3 regions of the Bacillus cereus group sp. BfR-BA-01316 genome follow, and region 3 is predicted to be linked to each of the others. Evidence: riboswitches for the same ligand, from Rfam matches in the RefSeq annotation. Region 3 holds a riboswitch; each other region holds the start of a gene.

Region 1 (3,257 bases), on a different contig from region 3:
GAAATTGGCGATTTGAATCATATGGATTAATTTGCTCTGTTGGATCTATATATTGTTGGTATTGTGCCTGTAAATCATACTGAGGTTGGTAACCATATTGGTTATATGGATCATAAGGATTGTAGGGATACATAAAAACATCCTCCATTTCTTTATAATTAGGTTAAATTCACCATAATGTATGTGCAAAAGCGGAGTAGTGGCACGGCAAATACCTATATACGCTGAAGGGATTAATTGTTTTTACCTATAAAAACTCGGTTTAAGTTGTTTAATAATGATCACATATGAGAAATCGGTATTACGGTTTTTGAAGCATGCAGGTGAATAGAGAGGTGAAATGAAAGAGTTTTACATTTGTATTTCATCTGTCGAATGGTATATACTGGATAGAAATAGGTTGCATAAAAGTTACAATCTTATCAAACTCGAAAATTTATATAAATATGTATAGACATTTACAAAAGAAAAGAGTAATTTAAATAGAGTAAAAAACAACTTGTAACATTTTCTAAATATATTGTAAAATGATTGTAACAAAACATACATAAAATGAAATAATACATAAGAAATAATGTTGGGGAAAAGGAGAGAGTATATTGTTCCGAAAAATAAAGGGTATATTAGTAGGGGTGCTATGCGTAGCTGTAGTAAGTGGTTGTGGCACAAAAGTAAGTGATGTGGCATTAGTAAGTGATTTTGGTGGGAACGTTGTAGAGGCTAAGGCTGATGTACAGGATTCAATTAGCTTAGTGGATGGGCGTACTGGTACTGAAGTGAAAAAAATAGACTTATCGAGTTTAGGTTATTTTGAAGATGAGGCGAAATTCAAAAAATCGGTAACGAAGGTTGCAGGTGAAGTCGGGAAAAGCGTCGACAAAAAGATGGTCCCTTCACGTATAGCGCCTGATGGATCATGGCAAGAAGGAAAGCCTTCTTATGAATTAATGGAAAAAGAGTTAGTAGACAAATTATTAAATGTAGGTATGTGGGATTCTACTTATCAGTTACCAATTGTGGAGAAAAAACCTACTGCAACATTAAGTGATGCGCAAGGCAGTGGTACTGTAATTGGTAGGTATGAAACGAATTTAGGTGGTTCAACTGGTGGTCGTATTGAGAATATTCGTTTATCTGCTCAGAGCGTAAGTGGAGTTGTTTTAGCGAAAGGAGACCGTTTCTCTTTTAATGCACTAATTGGAGATACAACACCAGATAAAGGGTACCAATTAGGAAAAGAAATTGTAGATGGTAAATTAGTAGATGGTTATGGTGGTGGCGTTTGTCAAACATCATCTACTTTATTCAATGCAGCAGATCAAGCTGGTTTGAAAATGGTAGAGAGAACTACACATTCTAAAACAGTAGGTTATGTACCACAAGGAAGAGATGCTACAATTGCGTATCCATATTTAGACTTAGTATTTGAAAACACGAATGATGCTCCTGTTAAGCTTTATATGGGCATACAGGGCGGGAAGTTAGTTGCTGAAGTACATAAGATGAGATAAATATCATAAGCTATAAGAATAAAAGATTTGAAGCCGGTATTTCTAAGTTTGTTAGAAGTACCGGCTTTTTGTGTACAGTTTATTAAGAATAGTAATTTTGGTGGTGTATTGTTTGTATGTTCGAAAAAAGTGTAGATTTAATTCTTAGTTTTCCTATTGATATTGTTATGATTTAACTGTATTCTTCATAATAACAAATTAATAAATGGAAAAATTTATTAGTTTTTTATCAAGAGAGATGGAGGGACTGGCCCGATGAAATCTCAGCAACAGGCTATAAAAGTACTGTGCTAATTCCAGCAAACGTATGAGGCGTTTGGGAGATGGGGGAAATGGATTAACATTCAACTCTTCTTATATGTGTAAGAAGAGTTTTTTGTCTAGAAAGGGGGGAGCAAAGTGAAATTTGATGTGGCGTATTTTTTAGAAAGTTTTCCGCAATTATTTAAGTATGTATACATAACTTTAGGGATTACTGTTGTTTCAATGATTATTTCTTTCGTTATAGGGATTGGCCTGGCGATCATTACAAAAAACAAAACGGAATTGTTATATCCAATTGCAAGGGTGTATATCTCTTTCTTTAGAGGAACACCGTTATTAGTTCAATTGTTTGTGTTGTATTTCGGATTGCCACAAATATTTCCGACTTTTACAGTACTTACAGCTATGCAAGCAACTTTAATTGGTCTCAGTTTAAATAATGCTGCTTATTTGTCAGAGATAATTCGAGGTTCATTAAATGCTGTAGAATCAGGACAAATGGATGCTTGTTTATCCGTAGGAATGACAAAAGCACAAGCGATGCGACAAATCATCTTTCCGCAGGCTATTCGTGTAGCTGTGCCGTCACTTGGAAATAATTTTGTTGGATTGTTAAAAGAATCTTCGTTATCTTTTGCACTTGGGGTAGCTGAAATTTTAGCGCAAGCGAAAATGCTAGCGGCGCAATCGTATCGTTATATGGAAAGTTATTTAGCGGTAGCGATTGTGTATTGGGTTATTACAATCGTAATTAGCTGGGGACAGAAAAAGTTGGAGAAGAAACTTGACGCACCGTATCTATAACAGAAATGAGGTGATATATGTGATTGAGATAAGTGATTTGTATAAATCCTATAAAAATAATGAAGTACTAAAAGGGATCTCACTTGCTGTGAAAAAAGGGGAAGTGGTAGTAATTATTGGACCTTCTGGTTCAGGGAAATCGACATTGCTGAGATGTTTGAATTTATTAGAACAACCGGATGATGGGAGTATTAGAATTGAAGATTTAGAGATTCATACGAAAAAACTTTATAAAAAAGAAATAATACGATTACGCCAAAAAACAGCTATGGTTTTTCAAAACTACAATTTATTTAAAAATAAAACAGCATTGAAAAATATTACAACGCCATTAACGGTTGTACAGAAAAAAAGTGAAGAAGAGGCAAAGGGAATAGCGAGAGAAATATTAAAACAAGTAGGCTTAGCTGGTAAAGAAGATTTTTATCCGGCAATGTTATCCGGCGGGCAACAGCAAAGGATTGGGATTGCTAGAGCAATGGCTTTAAATCCAGCTGTACTTTTGTTTGATGAACCGACTTCAGCACTTGATCCAGAATTAGTTAATGAGGTATTGCAAGTTATTAAAGAATTGGCAAGACAGCATATAACGATGGTTATTGTTACACATGAAATGAATTTTGCAAAAGAGGTGGCGGATCGCATTATATTTATGGCTGATGGAATTATCGTAGAGCA
Region 2 (3,257 bases), on a different contig from region 3:
TGCCAATCCATCCCGTTAACGCAAGGGCGATTATAATTGTAAAAAGTCCTGGTTTCATAATGATTAATAGTAAAATAACAATTAACAAATATGGGATACCGTATAACACTTCAATCCCTCTTATAATCCACTCATCAATTAACGTTCCAAGACGATTACGCCCTCTCACATATCCACTAAAACCTCCGATAAGTACACCAAGCCCTATATCAAGAGCTGCTGCTACCAATCCAACTGTTAATGAAATTTTCCCACCAGCCCAAGTACGCGCCCAAATATCTCTCCCTAAATCGTCTGTTCCGAACCAATGCTCACTACTAGGCGGTAAATTAGTTGCTTCTTTTACTTGTTCACTCGCAGTAAATGACGTTAAACTTTCGCCAATAAGCGAGAAAATAATAATTAGTAATAACGTCACTGCCCCTAAAACTGCTATAGGGTTTGATATAAACTTGCGAAACACTTCCTTTTTCCGGCTAATCGTTTGCTGATCTTTATTTATCGTTAATTCTTTTTTCTCTTCATTCGTTAATAACTGGTCATTAATTTCATAAGCCCCCATTTAAACATCACCCTCCTTACGTAATAGAACGAATGCGCGGATCAACAATACGATGAATGATATCTGTAATAAAAATACATACAATTAATAGCGCACTATAGAAAATGGTTGTTCCCATAATCACCGGATAATCTCGGTTAAAAATACTATCTACAAAATATTTTCCTAAACCAGGAATTGAAAAGATTTTTTCAATAACGAAAGTCCCTGTTAAAAGTCCAGCCATTAATGGGCCAACAAATGTAAGTACCGGAACAATCGCATTTCGAAGAGCATGTCTTATAATGATTTTCTTAATTGGTATACCTTTCGCTCTCGCTAGCTTAATATAATCACTCTGCAACACTTCAATCATATTAGAGCGAACAAATCTTGTAATAACTGCGATTGGCCCGAGCGCTAATGCGAAGGAAGGTAATACAGTATGCTCAAATGTTCCCCAAGACGCTACTGGTAAAAGTTCAAATTGAATGGCGAATACTTGTATGAATAGCGGCGCTAAAATAAAACTCGGAATAGAAATACCGAGAATCGCAAGCAAGCTCACACTATAATCAATTACTTTCCCGTGATATAGAGCAGCAAATGTACCTGCGGCAATTCCGACTAACAACGAAATAACAAGTGCTTGTAGACCAATGATGGCCGATGGGCCAAAGCCGGTCGTTATAATTTCTGATACGCCTTGACCTGTCGATTGAACAGATTCACCAAAATCAAAATGAACTACGCCATCTAAATAAGCAACATACTGATTCCATAACGGTTCATCAAGGTGATACTTCGCTCTCATATTTTGTATCACTTCTTCAGGAAAGATTTTCGCGTCTGATGAAAATGGATCCCCTGGAATAATATGCATAATTAAAAATGTTACTGTCGTAATAACCCATAGCGTGAATACCATAACCGATAGTTTTTTAATAACATACACTTCAATAACCCCCTAAACAAATGAATTTACTTTGTTTTATTGACATATTTGTTCCCATCATTCCTTCTCCACTTCTTAAAACACAAAAAGCCTTGATCTTAAAAAATAAGATCAAGGCTTAATAAAACTATGCCCATCACTTATCTTTCAAGACTTGCTTGCTGGAATTAGCACGGTGTTCTATTTCAGAACCCGCTGCTGAGGTGTCATAGGGCCAGTCCCTCTACCTCTCTGGATAAGTAAATTGCTATATTATTATTTGGTTCAAATTGTATATTTTGAATTATAATTCTGAAAAAATGAAAAGTCAATCAAATTGGATATATTTAGAAAAATCAGTTTTCGTTGATACTCATAATAAAACAGAAATTCAATGGGTATTAAGTATTCGAGGATTGAAGGCGCATATAGGTGAACTTTATTAGTATCTACTGTATATAGTATTTTTACGTAAATAAGAAAAAATAACCTTGCATGCGCAAGGTTATTTTTCCGTTTCTGTTTGAAAACGTTTATAGTATGTCGATGCTGTTGAAAAATTAATTTCTATATCACGAATCAACGATGAGTCTTCTTCTTTAGCTAACTTCTGTAATTTTTTCATTGCTTGTTCCGATTCATTTAAGAAACCAACATACATTTCATGTTCTTGTTCTTTCGACTTCGGTACACGAATTTCTTTACGCATATGATCTATATCTTCTAGCATGCCCGTTGTTACATTTTGCACGTCTTCCTTATATTTAGCATTAGTTATTTCCTTACCGCCCTTTTCTTTTGCCACTTCAAATAACTGTAACGCTTTATTAATTTCCTTGTTCATCTTCGCATCATACTTTTCATGTACCTCGCGATACGCTTTCATATCTTCTGTCTGTTCAGTAGATTGCTCTACCTTTTCTTTCGGTTCTTTCGTATCTTTCGTGTCTTTATTTCCATTACATCCCGCTAGAAGGAGCATACCCCCAAGCATTGCAATACCGAAAACCTTCTTCATCTCTTATTCTCCTTTTATCTACATCTACTACGAATTACAGTTTTTCTTATCTCCACTTGTTTTATTATACCGAGAACATCCTAAATTTTGCACTTAAGATGATTTCTTAATATGTATATCAACATTTTTGTCACAGTATCGTCACTTTATTCAAGTAACTTTTGCACTCCTTTACTATGCCACCTTACAAAACTGTAAGCACACGTAGAGAACAAACCATGCTAGACTTACATATGCATAACGCAAGCGTAGTTAAGTTTCTAAGGAGAATCATCCATGTACAATACAATACCTTTTATGGGAGAAGATATTCGTGTCCTTATTCGCGAAAAATCACTCCATATTGAAAATACAGAGAGCCTTCGCCGCGTATTAAAAAAGAAGCATGCTCCATTTCAGTTAGCACAACATTTAAAACAACAACATACAAATAAATTTCATACTGTACTCAATATATCTGATAAATCATTAACAATCGAAATTATCGGTCATGTTTATATCGGAAACTTTGCAGATGCTTTAAAAGAAATTCCACGTATACCGAAGATTGCTCCTATTATCGTTGAGAGGGCATATAGAATTACAGATCATACTGATATTATTGACTGCGGAGAGAAAGAGGTCGATAGCAACCGTTGGGTATGGGATAAACTTGCTTTCTTATATGATGCGATCATGAATAATATGTATGAGTTATTTCAAAGAAATGAAAAAAAGAGCTGATTCAAAGAAATGTTTGAATCAGCTCTTTTTGTTAAGCCTCT
Region 3 (3,257 bases):
GAAAGATTATATCATTTGTCACTAGAATTGTAACAACTTTCAAAAGAGGTGGAAAGTATGAAATTATTTCAACCTTCCAAAGTAGTAACATCATTGCCAACACAATTTTTCGCTTCACTTGTTGCAAAAGTTAACAAAGTCGTTGCAGCTGGTCACGATGTTATTAATCTAGGTCAAGGTAATCCAGATCAACCAACACCGCAGCATATCGTAAAAGCTTTACAAGATGCTGCCGAAAAGAGCATTCATCATAAATATCCGCCATTTCGCGGACACGAAAGCCTAAAAGAAGCCGTAGCAGCCTTCTATCAGCGTGAATATGATGTAGTAGTAAATCCAAAAACTGAAGTTGCTATTTTGTTTGGTGGAAAAGCTGGATTAGTAGAATTACCAATTTGTTTTACAAACCCTGGTGATACCATTCTGGTTCCTGATCCAGGCTATCCAGATTATTTATCCGGAGTTTCTTTAGCAAAAGCGCACTTTGAAACAATGCCGCTTATTGCAGAAAATAATTTTTTACCGGATTATACAAAAATTGATGACTCTGTTGCCCAGCGAGCGAAGTTAATGTTTTTAAACTATCCAAATAACCCTACCGGTGCTACAGCATCAAAAGAATTCTTTGATAAAACCATTCATTTTGCTAATAAACATAACATATTAGTTGTTCATGATTTTGCTTACGGTGCTATCGGATTTGATGGTCAAAAGCCTGTTAGTTTCTTGCAAGCAGACGGTGCCAAAGATACAGGAATTGAAATTTACACTTTATCGAAAACTTTCAATATGGCTGGATGGCGTATTGCTTTTGCAGTGGGGAATGAAAGTGTCATCGAAACAATTAACCTATTACAAGATCATATGTATGTTAGTATTTTTGGTGCAGTTCAAGATGCTGCCCGCGAAGCACTATTAGGCTCGCAGTCCTGTGTGGTAGAACTTGTTAATAGTTATGAATCTCGGAGAAACGCTCTTATTTCAGCTTGTCACTCAATTGGTTGGAATGTAAACATTCCAACAGGATCATTCTTTGCATGGCTTCCTGTACCAGAAGGATATACATCTGAGGAATTTTCTGATATTTTACTAGAAAAAGCACACGTTGCAGTTGCTCCTGGTGTTGGATTTGGTGAGAACGGCGAAGGGTATGTCCGTGTTGGTCTCTTGCATACAGAAGATAGATTACGAGAAGCAATTAATCGAATTGATAAATTAAATTTTTTCAAAAAGTCATTGACAACATAAAAAATATCTGACAAAATTCAGTTATCTTAAAAATTTAAACATTTCTAAATACTTCTTATCAAGAGCAGGTGGAGGGACGAGCCCGACGAAACCCGGCAACCGATCTACAATTGTAGACACGGTGCTAATTCTCGCAGCGTTACGCTGACAGATAAGGAGCTGGTTGTAAAAAAACCTCTCCTTAGCTGAGAGGTTTTTTTATTTAACTAGGAGGTTATAACAATGAGCGGAATTATAGCGACATATTTAATCCACGATGATTCTCACAACTTAGAAAAGAAAGCGGAACAAATTGCAATTGGTTTAACAATTGGTTCATGGACTCATTTACCACACTTATTACAAGAACAATTAAAACAACATAAAGGCAATGTCATTCATATTGAAGAGTTAGACGAACAAGAACATATTAACTCTTATCTTGGCAAAAAAGTATCACGTGGAATCATTAAAATTCATTATCCATCGCTGAACTTCAGCCCAGACTTACCAGCCATTTTGACAACAACATTTGGAAAACTTTCGTTAGATGGGGAAATTAAACTAATTGATTTAACATTCTCAGACGAATTAAAGAAACAGTTCCCTGGACCGAAATTTGGAATTGAAGGCATCCGAAACCTTTTACAAGTTCAAGATCGCCCTCTTCTAATGAGTATTTTCAAAGGGATGATAGGACGGAATATTGGATATTTAAAAACTCAACTACGCGATCAGGCAATTGGAGGCGTAGATATTGTAAAAGATGATGAAATTTTATTTGAAAACTCATTAACACCACTTACAAAAAGAATTGAATCTGGGAAAGAAGTTTTACAATCTGTATACGAAACTTACGGACATAAAACTTTATACGCAGTAAATTTAACAGGGCGAACTTATGATTTAAAAGAGAACGCGAAACGTGCGGTGGTAGCTGGAGCAGACATTCTTTTATTTAATGTATTTTCTTATGGATTAGATGTACTGCAATCACTTGTAGAAGACGATGAAATTCCAATTCCTATTATGGCACACCCAGCTGTAAGTGGCGCTTATTCGTCATCGAAACTATACGGGTTCTCTTCTCTATTACTACTTGGAAAATTACTACGTTACGCTGGTGCTGATTTCTCTTTATTCCCATCACCATACGGCAACGTTGCATTAGAAAAAGAGGAAGCTCTTCTCATTACAGAAGCATTAACTGAGGAAGACCACTATTTCAAGAAAAGTTTTTCTGTTCCATCTGCTGGAATTCATCCTGGTTTCGTTCCCTTTATTCTACGAGATTTTGGTAAGGATGTCGTTATTAATGCCGGCGGCGGGATTCATGGGCATCCAAATGGAGCTCAAGGTGGTGGCAAAGCTTTCCGCGCTGCAATTGAAGCTACTTTACAAGGTAAACCACTCCATGAAGTGGATGAAATAAATTTGCATAGCGCACTACAAATATGGGGAAATCCTTCTCATGAGGTGAAATTATGAGTATTCAAGTATTTTGTGATTTCGATGGTACGATTACAAATAACGATAATATCATGTCCATTATGAAAAAATTCGCACCACCAGAAGCAGAGGAAATTAAGCAAAAAATTTTATCGCAAGAACTTTCTATTCAAGAAGGTGTTTCTCAATTATTCCGATTAATACCTATTAATCTACACGATGATATTATTCAGTTTTTACAAGAAACTGCTGAAATACGTACAGGTTTTCATGAATTCATACAATTTATTAATGAAAATAACATTTCCTTTTACGTTATATCAGGTGGAATGGATTTCTTCGTCTATCCACTCTTACAAGAAATAATCCCTAAAGAACAAATTTATTGTAATGCAACTGACTTTTCAGGAGAATTTGTTGAAGTTAAATGGCCGCACCCTTGTGACGAGCAATGTCAGCATAGTTGCGGTCTCTGTAAATCATCATTAATTCGTAAACTAAGCTCTAAAGATGATTTTCATATTGTGATAGGAGATTCCATTACTGATTTACAAGCAGCAAAACAAGCAGATAAAGTATTC

What was found. Region 3 has a riboswitch for S-adenosylmethionine ahead of mtnW (2,3-diketo-5-methylthiopentyl-1-phosphate enolase). Riboswitches for the same ligand answer to the same signal wherever they lie in the genome.
Region 1: linked by a shared signal. The riboswitch ahead of MR071_RS06445 (amino acid ABC transporter permease) and the one ahead of mtnW (2,3-diketo-5-methylthiopentyl-1-phosphate enolase) in region 3 are both predicted to bind S-adenosylmethionine.
Region 2: linked by a shared signal. The riboswitch ahead of MR071_RS14605 (ABC transporter permease) and the one ahead of mtnW (2,3-diketo-5-methylthiopentyl-1-phosphate enolase) in region 3 are both predicted to bind S-adenosylmethionine.

The regions. Positions count from the first base shown of each region.
Region 1 is NZ_JAKUGX010000005.1:129,454-132,710, forward strand. It holds gene MR071_RS06435 (hypothetical protein) at 1-133, opposite strand, end outside; gene MR071_RS06440 (VanW family protein) at 600-1,511, shown strand; SAM riboswitch class I at 1,735-1,841, shown strand; gene MR071_RS06445 (amino acid ABC transporter permease) at 1,911-2,579, shown strand; gene MR071_RS06450 (amino acid ABC transporter ATP-binding protein) at 2,599-3,257, shown strand, end outside.
Region 2 is NZ_JAKUGX010000017.1:64,866-68,122, forward strand. It holds gene MR071_RS14600 (ABC transporter permease) at 1-562, opposite strand, end outside; gene MR071_RS14605 (ABC transporter permease) at 579-1,496, opposite strand; SAM riboswitch class I at 1,634-1,738, opposite strand; gene MR071_RS14610 (hypothetical protein) at 1,981-2,493, opposite strand; gene MR071_RS14615 (hypothetical protein) at 2,770-3,216, shown strand; gene MR071_RS14620 (multidrug effflux MFS transporter) at 3,248-3,257, opposite strand, start outside.
Region 3 is NZ_JAKUGX010000007.1:147,785-151,041, forward strand. It holds gene MR071_RS08800 (carbon-nitrogen family hydrolase) at 1-43, opposite strand, end outside; gene MR071_RS08805 (pyridoxal phosphate-dependent aminotransferase) at 58-1,248, shown strand; SAM riboswitch class I at 1,301-1,406, shown strand; gene mtnW (2,3-diketo-5-methylthiopentyl-1-phosphate enolase) at 1,471-2,715, shown strand; gene MR071_RS08815 (2-hydroxy-3-keto-5-methylthiopentenyl-1-phosphate phosphatase) at 2,712-3,257, shown strand, end outside.